DNA from 4 places in the Pseudomonas azerbaijanorientalis genome. Region 2 is predicted to be linked to each of the others. Evidence: predicted binding sites of a transcription regulator. Region 2 holds the regulator's gene; each other region holds the start of a gene.

Region 1 (5,950 bases), 280 kb from region 2:
GCCAACTGGCCCAGTTCATCTTTCTTGTCGTAGGCCAGGCGACGGGTCAGGTCACCTTCGCCGCTGGCGATGTCCTCGAGCATGTGCGCCACGCCGAGAATCGGTCTGGTCACGCTGCGGGCCATCAGCCACACCAGCACCAGGCCCAGCAGCGCGGCGAGCACACCCAGGCCGAGTTCGACCAGTGTGCCGGCGGTGTTGCTGTCGTCCAGTTGCTTTTTCAGGGCTTCGGCGGGGCCGACCAGGACTTTCTCCGGCACGTCGAGCAGTACGCCCCAGGACTTGCCGCCGGGAATCGGCTGGAAGGGGGCCATCACTTTCAATTGCTGATGGCTGTGCAGGCTGGCGGTTTTGCTGCTGGCGGCCAGCATGCGCAGCAGTTCGGTACCGCTGGCCTTGTCGATGGCATCCAGGCGCTGGCTGAGTTTGCTGGCGTCCGGGCTGTAGCCGGCGAGCAGGCCCGCCGGGCTGATGATGCTGACACTGGTCTGGCCGTCGTAGAGTTTCTTGCTGGCCTCCAGGCTGACCGCTTGCAGGCTGTTGAGGTTGATGTCCACCGACAGCGAGGCGATCACCTTGCCGTTGACCATCAGCGGGAAAACGATGCTGGTCATCAGCACGTTCTGGCCGTCGATCTCATAGAAGTAGGGTTCGATCACGCACGGCTTGAGCGTGGTGCGCGGGCAGGTGAACCAGGCGTTGGCCGCTTCGCCGCTGGGGCCGGTGCTGGTGTCGGCCATGTCCTTTTCCGGCAGCGCCATGGACGTTAGCTTGCCCGGCGTCGGCTGCGACCAGTAGAGGGCGAAACGGCCCTTGTCGTTGCTGCCCAGTTCGGCCTGGCCGGCGAACAGGTCGTCCTTGCCGTCCAGCCCGTTGGGTTCGAACACCAGGGACAGGCCAAGCAGGTCCGGATTGGCCTGCAGGGCCGACTTGACCTGGCGGGTCAGGTCTTCGCGCAGGTCGAAGGCATCGAGGAAGCGCTTTTCGGCCTGCTCGCGCAAAAACAGCACCTGCCGGGAGAAACCGTGGCCGTACTGATAGGCGTCCATGAACTGCTGGCGAATCCCCAGTGCCTGGTTCTCGCCCTGGGACTCGATCCGGGCCTGGGCCGATTCGGTCAGCATCTCCATGCTCGAGGCTTTCACCAGCTCGGAGCTGTGCTCCATGCGGTATAGCGAAAGACCCACCAGCAGGGTCACGATGCCCGCCAGGCAGAGCCCGGCCAGCAGGGTGATTTTCCATTGAATGGAAGGTTGTCTGAGCGACATGGAGGCGTCCTTATTCGATAAATATCTGAGACTTTGCACTGTAGCGGCCGCGATCCGGCTTTCTTTAAACCGTCCACCAAATATCGAATCACCCCTGTAGGAGCTGCCGCAGGCTGCGATCTTTTGCTCTTCAACATCAGCGAAAGACGCCCAAGATCAAAAGATCGCAGCCTGCGGCAGCTCCTACAGGGGGTTGTGTGGGCTTTGACAAGGCGGCAACGGTCCGGCAAAGTGCGCGCCCTCTAATAAAACCCATTCCTGTTATCCGCTGGCGGCTCACGCAGACTGCCGGCCGGACTCTTTCCGTTTGTCACGAGGTTACGAAATGAATGCAGTCATTGCCGCGGTCGGCATCATGCTGGTGCTCAGCCTGTCCCGCGTGCATGTGGTGATCGCCCTGATCGTCGGTGCGCTGGTAGGTGGTCTGACCGGAGGCCTGGGCATCGAGGCGACGCTCAAGGCTTTCAACAGTGGCCTGGGTGGCGGGGCGACGGTGGCGTTGTCCTACGCCTTGCTCGGTGCCTTTGCCGTGGCCATTGCCAAATCCGGCATGGCCCATGCGCTGGCCGACAAGGCGCTGGCGATGGTCGATCGCCAGCACGCCAGCGGCGGCGGCCAGGTCAAATGGTTGCTGATTGGCCTGCTCTGGGTCGTGGCCATCGCCTCGCAGAACATCCTGCCGATCCATATCGCGTTCATTCCGTTGCTGGTGCCGCCGCTTCTATATGTGCTGACCAAGCTGCAACTGGACCGTCGACTGATCGCCTGTGTCATGACCTTCGGCCTGATCACGCCCTACATGTTCCTGCCGGTGGGCTTCGGCAATATCTTCCTCAATGAGATCCTGCTGGCCAACGTCGCCCGCAGCGGTGTGGACATCAGCGGCGTCAATGTGACCCACGCCATGGGCATTCCGGCGCTGGGCATGGTGGCGGGCCTGCTGATCGCGTTTGTCAGCTACCGCAAGAAGCGGGTCTATGACCTGGCAAAAATCGAGCAAGTCGAGCAAGTGGCGGTGCAATACAACCCGCTGAGCCTGATGGTGGCCGGCGTGGCCATCGCCGCGGCGTTCATCATTCAGCTGCTGCTGGACTCGATGATTATCGGTGCACTGGTCGGCTTCCTGATTTTCTCGGTGTCGGGCATCGTCAAATGGCGTGACACCGATGACCTGTTCACCGAAGGCATGAAAATGATGGCGATGATCGGTTTCATCATGATCGCCGCCTCGGGCTTTGCCGAAGTGATGAAGGCCACCGGTCAAGTGCAGACACTGGTCGAGTCGTCGGCGTCGTACATCGATCACAGCAAAGGCATTGGCGCCTTGCTGATGTTGCTGGTGGGGTTGCTGGTGACCATGGGCATCGGCTCGTCTTTCTCCACCGTGCCGATTCTGGCGGCGATCTTCGTGCCGCTGTGCGTGCAACTGGGCTTCAGCCCGTTGGCGATCGTGTGCATCGTCGGCACGGCCGGTGCCCTGGGCGATGCCGGTTCGCCGGCCTCGGACTCGACCCTCGGCCCGACCTCCGGCCTGAACATCGACGGCCAGCACCATCACATCTGGGACACCGTGGTCCCGACCTTCCTGCACTACAACCTGCCGCTGCTGGCGTTTGGCTGGGTGGCGGCGATGGTGCTGTAAAACACCACTTACCCTGTGGGAGCGAGCTTGCTCGCGATAGCGGTCTGTCAGACAACTTGATGCTGAATGTGCCGCCGTCATCGCGAGCAAGCTCGCTCCCACAGGGATTTTCTGCGGAGCTGATGACCGCGTTCAACTTTTGACCTGGCATGCCGTTAAAGCTTTTAACCACGCCAACAAAAACAAAAGAGTGAACGTCATGCGCATGAGCCTCAAGGCCAAAGTCCTGTCCCTTGCCGTCCTCCCGGTACTGCTGTTTGCGCTGGTCATCAGCCTGACCACGCTGTTCATTCTTCAGAAACAGGCCCGTAAGGAAGTCGAACAGACCCGCGAACGCCTGCTCAGCGATGCCAAGGCGACCCTGCAAAGCTACGTGGCCGTGGCCATGACCACGATTAAACCGCTGTATGACGCAGCTGCCCCCGGCGACGAGGCGGCGCGGGCCCAGGTGATCAAGCTGCTGTCGAGCATCACCTATGGCAAGGACGGCTACTTCTTCGGCTACGACTCCAACACCGTGCGCCTGTTCAAGGCCAACAGCCCCGAAGGCGTAGGCCAGAGCTTCAAGGACAATCGCGACCCGAACGGTGTCTACGTCAACCGCGACCTGGTGAAAGTCGCCAAAGACGGTACGCACTATCTGCAATACAGCTCGCCATTGCCCGGCAACACCCAGGTGCTGGTGCCCAAGCTCGGCTACACCGAATACCTGCCCAAGTGGGACATGGCGGTCGGCACCTCAGTCAACCTCGACGGCATCGAAGCACAAGTGGCGGTGGTCCAGGACAAGGTCCAGGAGCGCATGCAAGGCATGGTGCTGAGCATCGTCGGCGTGGCGGCGGTGGTGTTGCTGGTGATCGCTGCTGCCGGGATGTTGCTGGCCAAGACCATTCTGCGTCCGTTGCACTTGATGAAAGCCAACCTCGACGACATCGCGGCGGGCGAGGGCGATCTGACCCGCCGCCTGACCATCACCAGCCAGGACGAACTCGGCGAACTGGCCGGCTCGTTCAACCGTTTCGTCGACAAGATCCATGGCCTGGTGCGTCAGATCAGCGAAATGACCTCGCAACTGACCGGGCTGGTGAATCAGGTGTCCGACCAGGCCAATCGCTCGGATCAGGCCATGGAGCGTCAGCGTCATGAGACCGATCAGGTGGCCACGGCAATCAATGAAATGTCGGCGGCGGCCCAGGAAGTGGCCAAGAGCGCGCAGAACGCCGCGGTGGCAGCCCAACAGACGGATGAAGAAGGCCAGGCGGCCAAGCGGGTGGTGGCCGGCAGCATCGAGAAGATCCATGCGCTGGTGGACGACATCCGCAGCAGCGGCGTGTCTCTGGACAGCCTGCAAAAAGACGTGTCATCGATTGTCAGCGTGCTGGGGGTGATCCGCTCGATTGCCGATCAGACCAACCTGCTGGCGCTCAACGCGGCCATCGAAGCCGCCCGCGCCGGCGAGGCCGGGCGCGGTTTTGCGGTGGTGGCCGATGAAGTGCGGGCGCTGGCCAGCCGCACGCAAATCAGCACCCAGGAAATCCAGGGCATGATCGACCGCCTGCAGGCCGGCACCCAGTCGGCGGTGGAGGCGATGCGTCGCTCCAGCGAGGCGGGCGACGGTACTTCGGCCCAGGCCAACGAGGCGGGGGCTTCGCTGGACACCATGGCCCAGTTGATCGCGACCATCAATTCGATGAACGCGCAGATCGCCAGCGCAGCTGAAGAACAGACCGCCGTGGCCGAAGAGATCAACCGCAGCGTGCATCAGATTGCCGTGGCGGTGGACAACGTCGCCGACGAAACCCAGCTCGGAGCGCAGACTTCGCGCAGCCTGGCCGAGCTCGGTCAGCGCCTGGGCAGCCTGGTCGGGCAGTTCCGTATCTGATTAAAGCTTTTGTGGCGAGGACTCCCTCGCCACAGAAGATCGCAGCCTGCGGCAGCTCCTACACTTACGGTGTGCATCTGAGCACTGGCGACCACACAAGAGGAGTCAGACCCATGATTGACCGTGAAAGTATCTGCGATTGTCCGAAATGTTCCTGCAAACTCGGTGAACATCCGATTGCCCGTCACGGCAAGCACTACTGCTGTGAAGCCTGCGCCAAACACCATGAGCACGGCGAGGAGTGCGCTCATAAAGGCTGCAAGTGCTCCCATGGCTGACGGCATTCACGACAAGCTGTAAAAAGTGGAGCCTAGTCCGGCTCCACTTCCAGCCTGAGGCTGTCGTCCTCCAGGCGTTCGCTGTGGCGAACGGTGCCCTGCAAGCGCCGCCCTTCGACCCACAGCACCAGGGTCCTGGCTTGCTCCAGATCTTCCGGCAGTGGCGCGGGGACGCGTACGGCGAAGCAAAACGGGTCGTTTTCGACCGCTTCCAGTCCGATCGGGCACTCGGCGCTTTTGGTGATGCGACCGGACTGCGTGTCCAGGCCATAGTCCAGCTGCGCAGGGCTGTAGACGGATGTCGCACTCATATCGCTTCCCCCGAACCTGACGGTTGCCAGTGATTAGTTCGCCGGCCGCCACTTGACGTTTTCCACGCCGAATTTCTCAGCCATCGGCTTGCTGGTCTTTTGCACCTTCTCGCGTCCAAACCGGGGAATTCGCCCCACCCCCGCGTCACAGCTCGCCCAATGCCAGGCTTCTGCGTTATCCATTTTTTCCAGTCGGATAATGAATGATTTCGGAGTGCCATGGAGTGTGTACTCGATGACGAATAATTTTGCACTGTTCATAAAGCCCCGGTTCCTCCCTGTTGTACATAAAAGGATCGCGTGCCATCAGGAAAATTCACTCGGATTGTCGGATGCCGGGTGATCCTGTTGCCATAACCCACAGTGGCCCGTATCCACCAGCGTATCTCCTACAAAGAAAAAGGCGCGTTTGCTGTAGGATTGGTTACCTAGACTCCAAGAGGTAACCCTATGAGCGAGCCGATTCGCCTGACCCAATACAGTCACGGCGCCGGATGCGGTTGCAAAATTTCCCCCCAGGTGCTGGAAGTGATCCTGGCCGGCAGCGGGGCGCAGAATCTCGACCCGAA
Region 2 (5,950 bases):
TGCAAGAGGTCAAGCGCCAGCAGGAGCTGCTGCCGTCGCCGGCCCGTGCCCAGGAAACCAAGGAGCTTGGCTGGGATGACGTGACGCCCATCGACATGATCGGCCTGGAAGTGGGCTATCGCCTGATTCCGCTGGTGGACCGCAACCAGGGCGGTCAGTTGCTGGCGCGGATCAAGGGGGTGCGCAAGAAGCTGTCCCAGGATCTGGGCTTCCTGATGCCGACCGTGCATATCCGCGACAACCTCGACCTGGCGCCGAGTGCCTATCGCCTGACCCTGATGGGGGTGATCCTGGCGGAAGCGGAGATTTACCCGGATCGCGAGCTGGCGATCAACCCGGGGCAGGTCTACGGCACGCTCAACGGCATTACCGCCAAAGATCCGGCTTTCGGCCTGGAGGCGGTCTGGATCGAAATCAGCCAGCGTACCCAGGCGCAATCCCTCGGTTACACGGTGGTCGATGCCAGTACAGTAGTGGCTACCCACTTGAACCAGATACTCTACAAGCATTCCAGTGAACTGATCGGTCACGAAGAAGTGCAGCAACTCATGCAATTGCTGGCCAAAAGCTCGCCGAAACTGGCTGAGGAGCTGGTGCCGGGCGTGGTTTCGCTGTCGCAACTGCTCAAGGTGCTGCAAGCGCTGTTGGCCGAGCAAGTGCCGGTTCGCGATATCCGCAGCATTGCCGAGGCCATCGCCAACAATGCCGCCAAGAGTCAAGATACCGCCGCGCTGGTGGCTGCCGTGCGGGTTGGCGTCTCCCGCGCAATCGTCCAAAGCATTGTAGGCACTGAGTCGCAGCTGCCAGTTATCACGCTGGAGCCAAGGTTGGAACAGATATTGCTCAATAGTCTGCAAAAGGCAGGACAAGGCTCGGAAGAGGGCGTTCTGCTGGAGCCAAGCATGGCTGAGAAACTGCAACGCTCGCTGATCGACGCGGCGCAGCGCCAGGAGATGCAAGGTCAGCCGGTGATTCTGCTGGTGGCCGGTCCGGTTCGCGCGATGCTCTCGCGATTCGGCCGACTCGCAGTCCCGGGTTTGCACGTGTTGGCTTACCAGGAAATCCCTGACAACAAGCAAGTGACCATCGTTGCGACAGTAGGGCCCAACGGCTGAGGTAGTGGTTTATGCAAGTTAAGCGTTTTTTCGCCGCCGATATGCGTCAGGCCATGAAGCTGGTTCGCGATGAGCTGGGCGCTGATGCAGCCATTATCGGCAACCGCCGGATTGCCGGGGGCGTCGAGCTGACGGCTGCGCTGGATTACAAGTTGTCGGCGCTGGCGCCGCGTGTTCCGAACATGGAGCTTGAAGACGAGCTGCGCAAGACTCAGTCGCGGATCGTCACCGCCCAGGCCGAATTGAGCCTGCGTGGCGATGGCGAGAGCGACAATGCGACCAACCGCCAGTTGTTCGCCGGTTTGCCGCTCACCGCAGCCGAGCCGCTGATCGAACCTACGTATGACCAACCTCGTCGCCCCGCACCGGCTGCTGTACCAGCGTCCGGTGGCGTGGACCCGCGTGCGTTCGACTCGATGCGCTCCGAGCTCAACAGCCTGCGCGAACTCATGGAAGTACAACTCGGGTCCCTGGCCTGGAACCAGCTGCAAGGCAGCCGTCCGGATCAGGCCAACCTATGGCGTCGCCTGCAACGCATTGGCCTGTCTGGCCCGCTGTCTCGAGACCTGCTGGCACTGATCAGCGAAATCCAGGAGCCTCGTCAGGCCTGGCGCATGTTGCTGGCACACCTGGCGCGCATGATCGTTACCCCGGAAGTCGAGCCGCTGGAAGAGGGCGGAGTCATCGCCATGGTCGGCCCAGCCGGCATGGGCAAGACCACCACCCTGGCCAAGCTGGCTGCCCGTTACGTGCTCAAGTACGGCGCGCAGAACATTGCGCTGGTGAGCATGGACAGCTTCCGCATCGGTGCCCAGGAGCAACTCAAGACCCTGGGGCGCATTCTCAATGTGCCGGTGACCCACGTCGATCCGGGCCAGTCCCTGGTGCAGGCGCTCGATCCATTGCTGCGCAAGCGCGTGGTGCTGATCGATACCGCCGGCCTGCAGGCCAGCGACCCGGCCCTGCGCATGCAGCTCGAAAGCCTGGCCGGTCGTGGCATCCGCTCAAAAAATTATCTGGTCCTGGCAACCACCAGCCAGAAACAGGTTCTAACTGCCGCTTATCACAGTTACAAGCGTTGCGGGCTTGCCGGCTGCATCCTGACTAAACTGGATGAAACGGCAAGCCTGGGCGAGGTGTTGAGCCTGGCCATCAGTCATGAGCTGCCAGTGGCGTACCTGACCGATGGCCCGCGGATTCCGGATGATCTCCATCTGCCGCGCCGTCATCAGTTGGTCAGTCGCGCCGTCAGTGTGCAAATGCAGGAAGAACCCAGCGAAGAAGCCATGGCTGACATGTTCGCTGACATCTACCACAGCCCGACCAAGCAGGTTGGCTGAGGTAATAATGAATCGTTTTTGTACCTACATCGATGGTCTGCCATGCATTGTTCCGTTTGTGAACGCGCAGCCAGTAATGTGGCCTCCGTCTATGCAAGACAAGGTAAAGAAATAACATGGGCAGCATGCATCCCGTACAGGTGATCGCGGTGACCGGCGGCAAAGGTGGCGTCGGGAAAACTAACGTGTCAGTGAACTTGTCCCTGGCTTTGGCTGAGCTTGGCCGGCGCGTCATGCTGCTGGACGCCGACCTGGGACTGGCGAACGTCGACGTTCTGCTGGGCCTGACACCCAAACGTACCCTGGCCGACGTGATCGAGGGCCGCTGCGAACTGCGCGATGTACTGCTGCAGGGACCTGGCGGCATCCGTATCGTTCCGGCCGCATCCGGCACTCAGAGCATGGTGCATCTGAGTCCTGCGCAACACGCGGGCCTTATCCAGGCCTTCAGTGATATCGGCGACAACCTCGACGTATTGGTGATCGACACCGCTGCGGGCATTGGTGAGTCGGTCGTCAGCTTCGTTCGTGCAGCCCAGGAAGTGCTGCTGGTGGTGTGCGACGAGCCGACCTCGATTACCGATGCCTACGCCTTGATCAAGTTGCTCAATCGCGACTACGGCATGAACCGCTTCCGCGTCCTGGCCAACATGGCCCAGAGCCCGCAGGAAGGGCGCAACCTGTTCGCCAAGTTGACCAAGGTCACGGATCGCTTCCTCGACGTCGCCCTACAATACGTCGGCGCGGTGCCCTACGACGAAAGCGTGCGCAAGGCTGTGCAGAAGCAGCGCGCCGTCTACGAGGCCTTCCCGCGTTCCAAGTGCTCGCTGGCGTTCAAGGCCATCGCGCAGAAGGTCGATACCTGGCCGCTGCCTGCCAACCCGCGCGGGCACCTGGAGTTTTTCGTCGAGCGTCTAGTGCAGCAAACAGCAGGACCTGTTCTATGACAGCCAGCGGTTACAACCTCTACAAAAAATCGGCTCGTGATGCGCAGTACGAGCTGATCGAGCGTTACGCGCCGCTGGTTAAACGCATTGCTTACCACTTGCTGGCGCGTTTGCCGGCCAGTGTCCAGGTCGAAGACCTGATCCAGGCCGGGATGATCGGCCTGCTTGAGGTATCGACCAAATATGACGCCAGCAAAGGCGCCAGTTTCGAGACGTACGCGGGCATTCGAATCCGCGGCGCCATGCTCGATGAAGTGCGCAAGGGGGATTGGGCGCCACGTTCGGTCCACCGCAATACGCGCATGGTCAGCGACGCCATTCGCTCGATTGAAGCGAAAACCGGCCGTGACGCTAAAGATCACGAAGTTGCGGCCGAACTCCAATTGAGTCTCGACGATTACTACGGAATTTTGAACGACACCCTGGGCAGCCGGTTATTCAGTTTCGACGATCTGTTGCAGGACGGCGAACACGAAGGGCTGCACGAGGATGGCGCGAGTGCTCATACCGAGCCGTCACGCGATCTGGAAGATGAACGCTTCCAGGCTGCGCTGGCGGATGCGATTGCCAATTTGCCGGAGCGTGAGCGACTGGTGTTGGCGCTGTACTACGACGAAGAGTTGAACCTCAAGGAAATCGGTGAGGTCCTGGGGGTCAGCGAATCGCGGGTCAGCCAGTTACACAGCCAGTGCGCGGCCCGCTTGCGGGGGCGTTTGGGGGAGTGGCGAGCGCGCTGAAGGCAGTGTGGGGACACTGCGAAAGAGGCTGGTGTGGTGTTGAGCTGCGCCGGTCCCGATCTGTTGTGCTCCAGACAGTCATTGAGTGCTTTGCCGGATTGATTGAAATGGCGCGTCCAGGTGCTGGGCGCGTTTAAGACTGCTTGGAGGTCGAATTGGACAAGAACATGAAAATCCTCATCGTTGATGACTTCTCAACGATGCGGCGGATCATCAAGAACCTGCTGCGTGACCTTGGGTTCACCAACACCGTCGAGGCCGACGATGGCACTACCGCCATTCCGGTGCTCAACAGCGGAAGCATCGACTTTCTGGTAACGGACTGGAACATGCCAGGTATGACTGGCATCGATCTGCTGCGTCACGTGCGTGCCGATGAAAAGCTCAAGCACCTGCCGGTGCTGATGGTGACCGCTGAAGCCAAGCGTGAGCAGATCATCGAAGCGGCCCAGGCCGGCGTTAACGGCTATGTGGTCAAGCCCTTCACGGCCCAGGCGTTGAAAGAAAAAATCGAGAAGATTTTCGAACGCATCGGTTGATGAGTGCGCCACGGGGGAGCTATGGGCAATAACGAAACTTCATTGGGCGACTTTGAATCGACCCTGAAAAAACACGCCGTCGAATTGGTCGAGAGCCTTGAAAAAGGCAAGTTCGGCGACGCGGTGCAATTGATCCATGAGCTCAACCAGACCCGAGACCGCGGCCTGTATCAGGAAGTGGGCAAGCTCACTCGCGAACTGCATAGCGCGATCGTCAATTTCCAGATTGACCCGCACATGCCGCAAGCCGAAGAAGTGTCGCAGATCACCGACGCCACCGAGCGCCTGGGCTATGTGGTCAAGCTGACCGAGGCGGCGGCCAACCGCACCATGGATCTGGTGGAAAATGCCACGCCGCTGGTCAACAGCCTGGCGGACGAAGCCCAGGCCTTGAGCACGGACTGGGGGCGCTTCATGCGTCGTGAAGTCGGTGCCGAAGAGTTTCGTGAACTGGCCCGTCGGGTCGACGGCTTCCTGGCACGCAGCGGCACGGACAATCGCGCGGTGTCGGGCAACCTCAACGACATCCTGCTCGCCCAGGATTACCAGGACCTCACGGGGCAAGTGATCAAGCGTGTGACCCAACTGGTCACCGAAGTTGAAAGCAACCTGCTCAAGCTCGTGCTGATGGCCAGTCAGGTGGACCGCTTTGCGGGCATCGAACATGACCGTGAAGCGATGCTTGCGCAAAAAGATCCACAAAAACATCTCTCTCAGGGTGAAGGTCCGCAGATTCATGCCGATAAAAGAGAAGACGTTGTGTCCGGTCAGGACGATGTGGACGATTTGCTATCCAGCCTGGGATTTTAGAATTTTAGGTATTTTGGGTTTTTAGACCTGTTAGGAGCACCCCCCCTGATGAGCTTCGGCGCCGATGAAGAGATCCTTCAGGATTTCCTGGTTGAGGCCGGCGAGATTCTAGAGCAACTGTCCGAGCAACTGGTCGAGCTGGAAAGCCGTCCGGATGATGCGGATTTGCTCAATGCAATTTTTCGCGGTTTTCACACTGTAAAAGGGGGCGCCGGCTTCCTCCAGCTCAACGAACTGGTGGAGTGCTGTCACATCGCCGAGAACGTGTTCGACATCCTGCGCAAGGGTGAGCGTCGCGTCGACTCGGAACTGATGGACGTGGTTCTCGAAGCGCTGGACGCGGTGAACGGCATGTTCAGCGAAGTCCGCGAGCGCAGCCCGATCACGGCTGCGACACCTGAACTGCTGGCGGCGCTGGCCCGTCTGGCCGAGCCGCAATCGGCTGACGAAGAGGTTACTGCA
Region 3 (5,950 bases), 2.6 Mb from region 2:
TACGGTTCGAGGCGTGGCAACCATGAGGTGATGATGCGCGGTACCTTCGCCAACATCCGCATACGCAACGAAATGCTCTGCGGCGAGGAAGGCGGCAACACCCGCTACATTCCCACCGGGGAAAAAATGCCGATCTACGACGCCGCCATGCGCTATCAGGCGTCGGGCACCCCGCTGGTGGTGATTGCCGGCCAGGAATACGGCACCGGATCGAGCCGCGACTGGGCGGCCAAAGGCACCAATCTGCTAGGCGTCAAAGCGGTCATAGCCGAAAGCTTCGAACGCATCCACCGCTCCAACCTGGTGGGCATGGGCGTATTGCCGTTGCAGTTCAAGCTGGATCAGAACCGCAAGAGCCTGAACCTCAACGGCAGTGAAACCCTGGACATCCTCGGCTTGACGGGTGTCGAGTTGACACCACGGATGAACCTGACACTGGTCATCACCCGCGAAGACGGCAGCCGCGAGAAAATCGAGGTGCTGTGCCGCATCGATACGCTCAATGAGGTGGAGTACTTCAAGTCCGGAGGGATTCTGCATTACGTGTTGCGGCAGTTGATTGCGTCGTAACTGACGAGCAATACACAGACACACACCGCCTTCGGGCGGTGTTTTTTGTCTGGGAGCCCGCCAGTACAATCGCTCGCCTTATGCTCACCCTTTCATGCCTGACACATGAGCAAATGTGGGAGCGGGCTTGCTCGCGAATACGGTGTATCAGTCGACATAACTGTTGAATGTTATGGCCTCTTCGCGAGCAAGCCCGCTCCCACAGAACATCAGGGGCGTTCGCAAGACTTCGACACAAGGACTTTCAATGTTTGCTCTGCCAAGGACTTTTCTGGCCCTCCTCTCCCTCGGCTACTACTTAGCACTGGACTTCAGCAGTATGAGTTGGCCGGCGGCGACTTCTGTTGCTTTGCTGTTGGTTTCCGGTTTTGCCGCTAGCCAGCAAACACTTCAGTTCGGTCGGTACCTCGGCCATGGCCTGTTCATCATTCTCGCGCTGGCCCTTGCCACGCATTGGTGGCCCGGTTTCTACAACGGCCCAATCATCGCCACGCAGCGTTTCACCGACGACGCGGTGCCGTTTTCCATGTACGCGAACCTTGACAAGCCCCTGATCGGTTTTTGGCTGTTACTGGTCTGCCCATGGCTTGTCGGTCGGCGCTCGTTTCGATCGATCCTGTTTGCCACCGCACTGGCGTTGCCCCTGAGTGCCGTGCTGGCCTTGGGCGGCGCACTGTTGCTGGGTGTCGTCACTTGGGCACCGAAGTGGCCGGATTCTGCCTGGTTGTGGCTGCTCAACAATCTGCTGCTGGTGACGCTGGTCGAGGAAGCGCTGTTCCGCGGCTATATCCAGGGTGGCCTTAACCGATGCCTGAAAAACCTGCGCCATGGCGAAAACCTTGCCCTGCTCCTGGCTTCGTTGATCTTCGGCCTGGCCCATGCCGGGGCAGGCTGGCAATGGGTCCTGTTGGCCGGCCTGGCCGGGATCGGCTATGGCCTGGCCTACCGCTTCGGCGGGCTGGCGGCCGCCATCGCCACCCACTTCGGCTTGAACCTGCTGCACTTCGGCCTGTTCACGTATCCGATGCTCGCCGGCTGACGCAAGGGTCATTTTGCGACGCATCGCTAATTATCGAAAAATAATCTCAACAATCCGCCGGTATTGCCGATACAGCACTTGAAAGCCTTGCGGATTAAAAAAGCCATGCGTAACAACCAGCCAATTACACAACGCGAGCGGACCTTCCCGGCCCAGCAACGGTTGATTTCCACCACCGATGCCAAGGGCATGATCACCTACTGCAACGACGATTTCGTCGATATCAGCGGGTTCTCCCGGGAGGAGCTGATCCGTGCACCGCACAATCTGGTCCGTCACCCCGACGTCCCGGCCGCGGTGTTCGCCCACATGTGGGGCACGCTGAAACAAGGCTTGCCATGGATGGGCATTGTGAAGAATCGCTGCAAGAGCGGTGATCACTACTGGGTTAACGCCTATGTGACACCGATCTTCGAAGGCAATCAGGTGACCGGTTACGAGTCGGTGCGGGTCAAGCCCACCGCCGAACAGATCCGCCGTGCCGAAGCGCTCTACCAACGCATCAACCAGGGCAAGTCAGCCATTCCCTCTTCGGATAAATGGTTGCCGATCCTGCAGGACTGGCTGCCGTTCATCCTGGTCAGCCAGTTGAGCTTCATGATCGGTGCATCGCTTAACTCCCATTGGGGTTTTGCCCTGGCCGCCGGTCTTTCGGTGCCGCTGGGCCTGATGGGCCTGCAGTGGCAACAGCGCGGTCTCAAGCGTTTGCTGCGCCTGGCCGAGCAGACCACCTCCGATCCGTTGATCGCACAGATGTACACCGACAGTCGCGGCGCCCAGGCGCGGCTGGAGATGTCTATCCTCAGCCAGGAAGCACGCTTGAAAACCTGCCTGACGCGACTGCAGGATACGGCCGAGCACTTGACCGATCAGGCCAGGCAGTCCGATGCCCTGGCGCACAACAGCTCCAGCGGCCTGGAACGTCAACGGGTCGAGACCGAGCAAGTGGCCACGGCGGTCAACCAGATGGCCGCGACCACCCAGGAAGTCGCCAGCCACGTGCAACGCACGGCCGACGCCACCCAGGAAGCCAATCGGCTGACCGGTCGCGGTCGTGACATCGCCGGGGAAACCCGCGAAGCCATCCAGCGCCTGTCGGTGGTGGTGGGTGAAACCGGCGTCACCGTGACCCAACTGGCCAAGGACAGCAACGAAATCGGTGGCGTGGTCGACGTGATCAAAGGCATCGCCGACCAGACCAACCTGCTGGCCCTGAACGCCGCCATCGAAGCGGCCCGTGCCGGTGAGATGGGTCGTGGTTTTGCGGTGGTGGCCGACGAAGTCCGTCAGCTGGCGCAACGCACCAGCGAGTCCACCGGGCAGATTCATGCGCTGATCGCCAAGCTCCAGCAAACCGCCGGTACTGCGGTGCAAACCATGGAAGCCGGGCATCGTCAGGCGGAAGAAGGCGTGGCGCGGGTGCTGGAAGCGGACCAGGCACTGGTGGGGATCAGTGAAGCGGTGGCCAACATCACCGACATGACCACCCAGATCGCCGCCGCGACCGAAGAGCAAAGTGCCGTGGCCGAAGAAATCAGCCGCAACATCAGCAACATCTCGGAGCTGGCGGACCAGACCTCGGAACAGGCGCAGAACTCGGCGTTGTTGAGTGAAGAGCTGACCAAGACTGCGAACACCCAGTATTCGTTGGTGGAGCGGTTCAACCGCTGATTGCTGCTGGAATGACAAGAACCCGGACAGTGAGAGCTTCCGGGTTTTTTATTATCAATTTGAAAAGTATGTTGTCTGTGCGGCCGCCTTCGCGGGCAAGCCCGCTCCCACAGGGTTTTGCATTGATCACACGATCAAGCCACACCACAGATCACTGTGGGAGCGGGCTTGCCCGCGAAGAGGCCATTTGCAACACCACACCTTTCACTGAAGGAATGAAGCCACCCTCTCAGCCGCAGCCGCCAAATGCTGCTCATGGCTAAAGCCCGAAGCTTTCAACGGCTTCAAGTCATGATCCCCCGCCACCAGCCAGAACACCTCGATAACCGGCGATAGCGAATACCCTTCGACCGCCTCCCGGTTGCCCAACGCATCGCGCTCGCCTTGCACGATCAAGGTTCTAGTCTTCAGCCCCGCCAGATGCTCGACCCGTGGCTTCTCCGGTTTGCCCACCGCATAAAACGGGTAGCCCAGGCACACCAGCGCATCCGCCCCCAACTCATCGGCCAGCAAACTGGCCATGCGCCCACCCATGGACTTGCCGCCGATGGCCAGCGGCCCAGTGACATGGCGTCGCACCTGGGCATATACCTCGCGCCAGCATTCGAGCAGTTTCGGCGCCGGATTCGGTGGGCGCTTGCCGCCGTCGAGGCGCCGCTGCGCCATGTAGGGAAACTCGAAGCGCAACACGTTGACGCCTTGTGCTGCGAGGCGTGCAGCCATGTCGCTCATCCAGTCGCTGTCCATCGGTGCGCCGGCGCCGTGGGCGAGGATAAGCGTCGCCGCTGCCTTGCCGGCAGCGGCATTCCACAACCATCCATGATCCCGCACACACTGCGCCCATTGATCCCCGTCAATACCGGCCTTGTGCCCTTTGTCCATGCTTGCCTCGCTTTTAGTCTGCCTATAACTCCGGCCGAAGGGTGCGCTGCCTTGCGCGAGTGCGCTCACTTCGGCTGAACCGTGGATGGGGAACCATGAACACTTCTATCAGTACCGCCTACAACTACAAGGTGGTCCGCCAATTCGCCATTATGACGGTGGTGTGGGGCATCGTCGGCATGGGGCTCGGGGTTTTTCTCGCTGCCCAGTTGGTCTGGCCCGAACTCAACTTCAATTTGCCCTGGACCAGCTTCGGCCGCTTGCGCCCGCTGCACACCAACGCGGTGATCTTCGCCTTCGGCGGCTGCGCGCTGTTCGCCAGTTCCTTCTATTCGGTGCAACGCACCTGCCAGACGCAACTGTTTGCACCGAAAATCGCCGCGTTCTGCTTCTGGGGCTGGCAGCTTGTGATTCTCCTGGCGGCCATCAGCCTGCCGCTGGGCTACACCAGTTCCAAGGAATACGCCGAGCTGGAATGGCCGATCGACATCCTGATCACCATTGTCTGGGTCGCCTACGCCATCGTGTTCTTCGGCACGATCATGCAGCGCAAGACCAAACACATCTATGTCGGCAACTGGTTCTTCGGTGCGTTCATCATCACCGTGGCGATCCTGCACATCGTCAACAACATGGAGTTGCCGGTCAGTTTCACCAAGTCCTATTCGCTGTACTCCGGTGCCACCGACGCGATGGTGCAATGGTGGTACGGACACAACGCCGTGGGCTTTTTCCTCACCGCCGGTTTCCTCGGCATGATGTATTACTTCGTGCCGAAACAGGCCGAGCGCCCGGTGTATTCCTATCGCTTGTCGATCGTGCACTTCTGGGCGCTGATCACCCTGTACATCTGGGCAGGCCCCCACCACTTGCACTACACCGCGCTGCCGGACTGGGCGCAGTCGCTGGGCATGGTGATGTCGCTGATCCTGCTCGCGCCGAGCTGGGGCGGCATGATCAACGGCATGATGACCCTGTCGGGCGCCTGGCATAAGTTGCGCAGCGACCCGATCCTGCGCTTCCTCGTGGTGTCGCTGGCGTTCTACGGCATGTCGACCTTCGAAGGGCCGATGATGGCGATCAAGACGGTCAACGCCCTCTCCCACTACACCGACTGGACCATCGGCCATGTACACGCCGGCGCGCTCGGCTGGGTGGCGATGATTTCCATCGGCGCGCTGTACCACATGATCCCGAAAGTCTTCGGACGCGAGCAGATGCACAGCATCGGCCTGATCAACGCGCACTTCTGGCTCGCCACCATCGGCACCGTGCTGTACATCGCCTCGATGTGGGTCAACGGCATCGCCCAGGGCCTGATGTGGCGTGCGGTGAACGAGGACGGCACGCTGACCTACTCCTTCGTCGAGACCCTGGTGGCCAGCCACCCTGGCTTCGTCGTGCGGCTGGTGGGCGGCGCGATCTTCCTCAGCGGCATGTTCCTGATGGCCTACAACACCTGGCGCACCGTGCGGGCCTCGCAGCCTGCCGAAGTCGCCGCTGCCGCGCAGATGGCCTGAGAGGAGTCCGCCATGAAACACGAAACTATCGAGAAAAACGTCGGCCTGTTGCTGCTGTTGATGATCCTGGCCGTGAGCATCGGTGGCCTGACCCAGATTGTCCCGCTGTTCTTCCAGGACGTGACCAATAAGCCGGTCGAAGGCATGAAGCCCTACACCGCGCTGCAACTGGAAGGCCGCGACATCTACATCCGCGAAGGCTGTGTCGGCTGTCACTCACAGATGATCCGTCCGTTCCGCGCCGAGACCGAACGCTACGGGCACTACT
Region 4 (5,950 bases), 310 kb from region 2:
CGGTCGCCATCGCCAGATCAAGGATCGGAATGGTCGCCCCCCGGATGTTCGCCACGCCGCACACGACAGGACTGGACTTGGGCATCAACGTCAATTGGGGGCATTGCAGCACCTCCCGAACCTTGAACACGTTGATCCCGTACAGCTGCTGGCCGTCGAGACGGAACAACAACAGCTCAAGGCGATTCTGCCCCACCAGTTGCGTGCGCTGGTTTACCGAATCCATTACACCAGCCATGCCCAGACTCCTACACCAACGCCAAGTGTTGTTGCGACGCGCCTTCATCACTAAACGGCACGGCGCTTGCTTTTTTAATCGTTATGAACACAGAACCGACATTATTTCGACGCCTGACCACACCCTACCGCAAATTACTCGGCGTGCTGGCGGCTGTTTGCCTGTTCAACACTGGCAGCCCTGCCCTTGCTGACGCGGTTACCTTGCCTGACATGCTTATCGGCGTCACTCAGGGCTTTCTTGAATTCACCGTAGAGGACTATCTGGCAACCAGTCAAACGGAAGGTCGCTACGAGATCCAGGTCAACCCGCTCGACCCGCGCATGCACATGCCCATGTGCGACAAGGAATTGACAGCCACGCTCGAGAGTCCCAGGCCGCTGGGACGGGTCACGGTCAAGGTCCGCTGCGAGGGTGCCTCCCCCTGGACTGTCTTCGTACCCGCTCAAATCCGCCTGTTTCGCGATGTCGTGACCACCGCCCGACCACTGCGCCGTGCCGCCATTGTCGAGCCTGGGGATGTGGTGCTGCGCGAGCGCGATATCAGCCTGATAAGCCAGGGCTACCTGACCTCCCTCGACCAGGCGATCGGGCAGCGACTGACCCGACCAATGGTCACCGACCAGGTGATTACCCTGGTGCATATCGAACAGGCCGAGGTGATCCGCAAGGGTGATCAGGTGGTGATTACCGCCCGCAGCGGTACGCTCAGCGTGCGCATGCCCGGCGAAGCCCTGTCCAACGGCAGCCTCAGCGAACAGATCCGTGTGAAGAACCTCAATTCCCAGCGGGTCATCAAGGCGCAGGTCATGGCGCCGGGGCAGGTGGAAGTGTCCATGTAAGGCGCTCTGTTCATCGGAATGTGGCGCTTGCCGCGGCGGTTCCCTAGACTGTGCTCCATGCAGGGCAAGCGCTGACGCGCGCGAGGTTCATTGATAAATGAGCCTAAAGTTTTCCAGGGAATGGCCGAAACCATGGCAAGCGTCCAAATTCCCAGAGGTTTTTTTATCATGGTCATCGATTTCAGCCGTTTGAACAGCTCCTCGTCCCTTACGGGCAGTACACGTACCAGCGCCAGCAAGGAAAGCGCCGAAACCGGCAAAACCGCGCCGCTGGAATCCGCGGCCGAACAGGCCGGTACCGTTAACAGCGGGGAATCGGTACATCTCAGCAATGAGGCTCAACAGTTGCAGAAGGTCAATGACAAGCTGCGCGATCAGCCTGCCGTCGACAAAGCCCGGGTGGCCGAGTTGAAAGCAGCGATTGCCGATGGCAGCTATAAAGTCGACAGCAACCGTGTAGCCAGCAAACTGCTCAACTTCGAAGCCCAGCGCTAGGCCACCGCCGGCGCCAGGCTTTTGGACGCTTAAAACCCAAGGCCAGCCATGCACGACACCAATTTACTGCAACTGATCACCGACGACTTTGCTCCAGCGCAACAACTGCTGGACTTATTGCAGACCGAATCCCTCGCCTTGCATGGCCGTGACATGCCATTGCTCGAGGACATCCTGGCGCAGAAACAGGCATTGGTCGTCCTGCTCGAACAGCATGGCCGCAAGCGCAGTGAAATTCTCGCCAGCCTCAACCTGCCGACCAACCGCGGCGGGCTGGAGCAACTGGCCAGCCAGTCAAGCATTGGCGACCAGTTGCTGGCGCAAAGTGACGTGCTGACCGATCTCCTGGCCCAGTGCCGGGCCATCAACGCCAACAACGGCCAGTCGATCATCACTCAGCAGGCCGCTACGGCCACCCAGCTGAAAATCCTCACCGGTGGTGAAACTCCGGCGCTTTACGATGCCAGCGGAACATTCTCCAAGCTTGCTAAGCCGCGCCCGCTCAGTCAGGCTTAGGCCGCTTGATGTGCCCGCTCTATCCAAGACGCGAAAGATGCTGGCAAAATGCTGGCTAGCCGTAGTCAAATTTTGCCTGGAGATTGATTAACCGTGTCCAATGCCTTATCCGTGGATGATGCTCCGCAGCCACCCAAGGTGCTCTCCACGCCCTTGGAAATCTCCAGCAATCTGCGCCAGCTGCTCGAAAGCCATGACCCGCTGATCATCACGTTCCACGAGCGCAGCCAGCGCTTCCAGAGCTATCTGGTGGACCTGGACCGTGACAGCAACATGATTGCCCTGGACGAAATGATTCCTCGCGATGGCGAACGCTACCTGATGGCGGGCGAACCCTTCAGGGTCGAAGGCTTCCACGAAGGTGTGCGCATTGCCTGGGAAAGCAACGGCCAATTGAAGATCGACGAATCCGGTGGCAGCCGCTGCTATCGCGGCACTCTGCCCGATGAAGTGGTGTACCACCAGCGCCGCAATGCATTCCGCGCGGCACTGAAGCTGGCACAACTGGTCAACGTCAATCTCGACGGCGAAAAGCTCAAGGCCCCCATCAGCGGCAAGCTGCTGGATATCTCCGCTACCGGCTGCAAACTGCGTTTCGACGGCGACATCACGGGCAGCCTGCAACTGGGTCAGGTGTACGACCGCTTCAACGCCGACCTGCCCTTTGGCAAGATGACGGCTCCAGTCGAGTTGCGTTATCTGCACTTCGAAGAAAAGATCTCCACCACCTTCGCCGGCGTTCGCTTCCACAACATGAGCGGACTGGTGCAGCGTCAGGTCGAACGCTTCGTCTACCAGCTGCAACGTGAAGCGCGCCGCTTCGACAAAGACGACATCTGATAGACACCTCCACAAAAAACGGGCAGTCCCTTGCGGTGACTGCCCGTTTTTTTGTGCCCCGGATTTAAGGCCTGGCCTCGCTGAAGTTAGGGTCCCGCCCTGTATCAGGGTCTTGCGGCGGCTGATCTGTTTCAGTTTCGGTGACGGTTTCAGGTTCTGGCCCGGTACTCACCGGAGTGTGCATCTGATCCTGCACCACCTGTTCATCAACACGCGGGTCGAGGCAGGCCACCAGTGGCGAACTCGTCATATTGTCCGGCATGGCCACGTGATGCAGCGGCGCGTCGTCGACCTGATGCAGGTTGGTCACCGCTTTCGGGCGAATCCGCCACACCAGCACCAACGAAAAGAAACTGAAGAACGCATAGAGCATCTGGCTGCCAAACAGCTTCATCAGCACACCTGCCACCAGCGGCCCGATACTCGCACCCACGCCATAGGTGACCAGCAACATCGCCGTCAGGGACACCCGGCGATCACCTTCGACATGGTCATTGGAGAACGCCACTGCCAACGGATACAGGCAGAACTGCACCAGCGAGCAAAGGAACCCGGCGATGAACAATACCTCCAGCGGCACCTGCGGCATGATCGCCAGCGGCAGGGCAGCCAGTGCCAGGCTGAACGCGAAACTGCGGATCAGCACGGCCCGATCGTAGCGGTCGGACAACCAGCCCAACGGCCACTGCACCAGCAGACCGGCAAAAATGCAGCTACCCATGAACAGACCGACCTGCTCCGTGGACAACCCTTGCTGCGAGGCATACAGCGGTGCCAGACCGTAGAACGAGCCGACAATCAGGCCCGCCCCGAGCACCGTACTCAATGATTGCGGGACACGCTTGATAAAGAACCGTGGCTCCATCGGTGCAGGATGCAAGGGTGCAGGGTGAATCCGCCGGGTCAGGGCCACTGGCACCAGACACAGGGCAAAACACAGGGCGACCAGCATCAGCAACTCCAGCCCCAGCGCCGGGTGCATGACCAGAATCAACTGCCCCAGTACCAGGCCCAGGTACGAAGCGATCATGTAACCGCTGAACACCATGCCTCGCTGATTGGCATCGGCCTGCTCATTGAGCCAGCTCTCGATCACCATGTACTGGCACATCATGCCCAGACCCACTATGACCCTCAGGAACAGCCAGGCCGGCAGCCAATCGACCAGGCCATGGCCCAGCACCGCCGCGCCGACGATCCCGGCACAGGCCGAGTAGGCCCGGATATGCCCGACCCGGGCAATCAAGCGGTGACCGATCTTGCCCCCCAGCACCAGGCCGAAATAGTTGGCGGCCATCAACGCACCGACCCACAGGCTGTCGACATTGTCGGCCGCCAGACGCAGGCCCAGGTAAGTACTCAACAGGCCCGAGCCGATCAACATCATCAGCGAGGCGAAATACAGTGCTCGAAAGGATTTCCAGATTTGGCGCATCGGCGTTCCGAGCGGCTCCTTGCAGTGAGAATCGGCTATCGCTAAACGATAGCCGGATGTCGACAGATCGTCAGGCCTGGGCGGCTAAAACACGTCGTTCCCAGGGCGTAATTTCATCATGGAAACTGCTCAGTTCCAGGGTCTTCGAAGCGATGTAGCCTTCGATGAATTCCGTGCCGAACAGTTCCTTGGCCAACTGGCTACGTTTCAGACGCTCAAGTGCCGCATGCAAGGTACACGGCAATGAAAGATTGTCCGGCACTTCGAATTCACCCTGGATCGGTGCGCTTGGCTCCAATGCGTTCTCGATGCCATGCAACCCTGCCGCCAGGCTTGCGGCAATCGCCAGATACGGGTTGGCATCGGCCCCGGGCAAACGGTTCTCGACCCGACGGGCCACTGGCAAACTGGCCGGGATACGCAGCCCGGCCGCCCGGTTGTCGTGGGACCAGCAGGCATTGTTCGGCGAGGCGTAAGGGTGGCACAAGCGCTGATAGGAGTTGACGTTCGGCGCAAACAACGCGGTGAAGTCGGCCATGCACACTTGCTGACCGGCAATGAAATGGCGGAAGGTGGCCGTCTCCTGCCCCGCCTCGTCACTGAACACGTTACGCCCCGAATCGATCTCGACCACGCTCTGGTGAATATGCATCGAACTGCCCGGCGTATGCGCCAAGGGCTTGGCCATGCAAACCACGCTCAGGCCGTGCTTGAGGGCAACTTCCTTGAGCAGGTGCTTGAACAGGAACGTCTGGTCGGCCAGCAGCAACGGATCGCCATGCAGCAGGTTGATCTCGAACTGGCTGACGCCCATCTCGTGCATGAAGGTATCGCGGGGCAATCCCAGGGCCGCCATGCACGCGTAGACTTCATTGAAGAACGGCCGCAAGCCGTTATTGGAACTGACGCTGAACGCCGACTGACCGTCCTCGCGGCGACCGTCCTGCCCCACCGGTGGCTGGAACGGCTGAGTCGGGTCGGTGTTAGGCGCAAAAACGAAGAACTCAAGCTCGGTCGCCACCACGGGCGCCAGGCCGCGGGCCGCGTAACGGGCAATTACTGCCTTGAGCTGGCCACGGGTCGACAGGTTTGAGCTGGTGGTAGTGCCCAGTTCGTCCGCGTCGCAAATGGCGAAAGCACGCGGCGGGTTGCTCCAGGGCAAACGGTGGATTTGTGCAGGGTCCGGAATCAGCGCCAGGTCGCCATCATCGCTGCCGTAAAAACGCGCCGGCGGATATCCGCCCATGATGCATTGCAGCAGCACACCCCGCGCCAACTGCAAACGTCGACCGTCGAGAAAACCCTCGGAGGTCATCACCTTGCCCCGTGGTACGCCGTTCAAATCCGGCGTGACACACTCAACTTCATCAATGCCCGTCAATCGCTGCGCGAGTGAACTCAGGCCAACGGTCGTCATGACGCTATCCTTGTTATTGTGCGGGCCGCGAACGGCGACCGTACAAAATAGGCTTCGCGTGTTCGGAATTTCAAGCAGCGTCGTTAAATATGCTGCCTGTCAGGGCAGGCAAAGACGAAACACCCCACCGCCCAACGGACCGCCATTGCTGATTTCGGTGTGCCCGC

Evidence for each region. Region 2 encodes FliA, which starts transcription of late flagellar genes. Its sites were predicted from a motif close to CTAAAGTTTNNNNNNNNNNNGCCGNTAA; they were not measured.
Region 1: the regulator FliA is predicted to act here: its motif matches at 1,309-1,336, upstream of KSS91_RS28925 (methyl-accepting chemotaxis protein).
Region 3: the regulator FliA is predicted to act here: its motif matches at 1,655-1,682, upstream of KSS91_RS09115 (methyl-accepting chemotaxis protein).
Region 4: the regulator FliA is predicted to act here: its motif matches at 1,184-1,211, upstream of flgM (flagellar biosynthesis anti-sigma factor FlgM).

What each region holds. Positions count from the first base shown of each region.
Region 1 is NZ_CP077078.1:4,396,677-4,402,626, reverse strand. Features, by position in the region: gene KSS91_RS28925 (methyl-accepting chemotaxis protein) at 1-1,268, opposite strand, end outside; gene KSS91_RS19530 (Na+/H+ antiporter family protein) at 1,594-2,910, shown strand; gene ctpM (methyl-accepting chemotaxis protein CtpM) at 3,110-4,792, shown strand; gene KSS91_RS19520 (metallothionein) at 4,906-5,070, shown strand; gene KSS91_RS19515 (hypothetical protein) at 5,103-5,381, opposite strand; gene KSS91_RS19510 (DUF6555 family protein) at 5,415-5,642, opposite strand; gene selD (selenide, water dikinase SelD) at 5,832-5,950, shown strand, end outside.
Region 2 is NZ_CP077078.1:4,680,090-4,686,039, reverse strand. Features, by position in the region: gene flhA (flagellar biosynthesis protein FlhA) at 1-1,115, shown strand, start outside; gene flhF (flagellar biosynthesis GTPase FlhF) at 1,127-2,455, shown strand; gene fleN (flagellar synthesis regulator FleN) at 2,572-3,402, shown strand; gene fliA (RNA polymerase sigma factor FliA) at 3,399-4,139, shown strand; gene KSS91_RS20860 (chemotaxis response regulator CheY) at 4,307-4,678, shown strand; gene KSS91_RS20855 (protein phosphatase CheZ) at 4,700-5,488, shown strand; gene KSS91_RS20850 (chemotaxis protein CheA) at 5,537-5,950, shown strand, end outside.
Region 3 is NZ_CP077078.1:2,096,690-2,102,639, reverse strand. Features, by position in the region: gene acnA (aconitate hydratase AcnA) at 1-570, shown strand, start outside; gene KSS91_RS09120 (CPBP family intramembrane glutamic endopeptidase) at 818-1,609, shown strand; gene KSS91_RS09115 (methyl-accepting chemotaxis protein) at 1,715-3,280, shown strand; gene KSS91_RS09110 (alpha/beta family hydrolase) at 3,485-4,162, opposite strand; gene ccoN (cytochrome-c oxidase, cbb3-type subunit I) at 4,258-5,682, shown strand; gene ccoO (cytochrome-c oxidase, cbb3-type subunit II) at 5,695-5,950, shown strand, end outside.
Region 4 is NZ_CP077078.1:4,986,770-4,992,719, forward strand. Features, by position in the region: gene KSS91_RS22275 (chemotaxis protein CheV) at 1-238, opposite strand, end outside; gene flgA (flagellar basal body P-ring formation chaperone FlgA) at 322-1,080, shown strand; gene flgM (flagellar biosynthesis anti-sigma factor FlgM) at 1,249-1,575, shown strand; gene KSS91_RS22290 (flagella synthesis protein FlgN) at 1,624-2,091, shown strand; gene KSS91_RS22295 (flagellar brake protein) at 2,185-2,931, shown strand; gene KSS91_RS22300 (MFS transporter) at 2,996-4,366, opposite strand; gene KSS91_RS22305 (glutamine synthetase family protein) at 4,437-5,681, opposite strand; gene KSS91_RS22310 (sensor histidine kinase) at 5,883-5,950, opposite strand, start outside.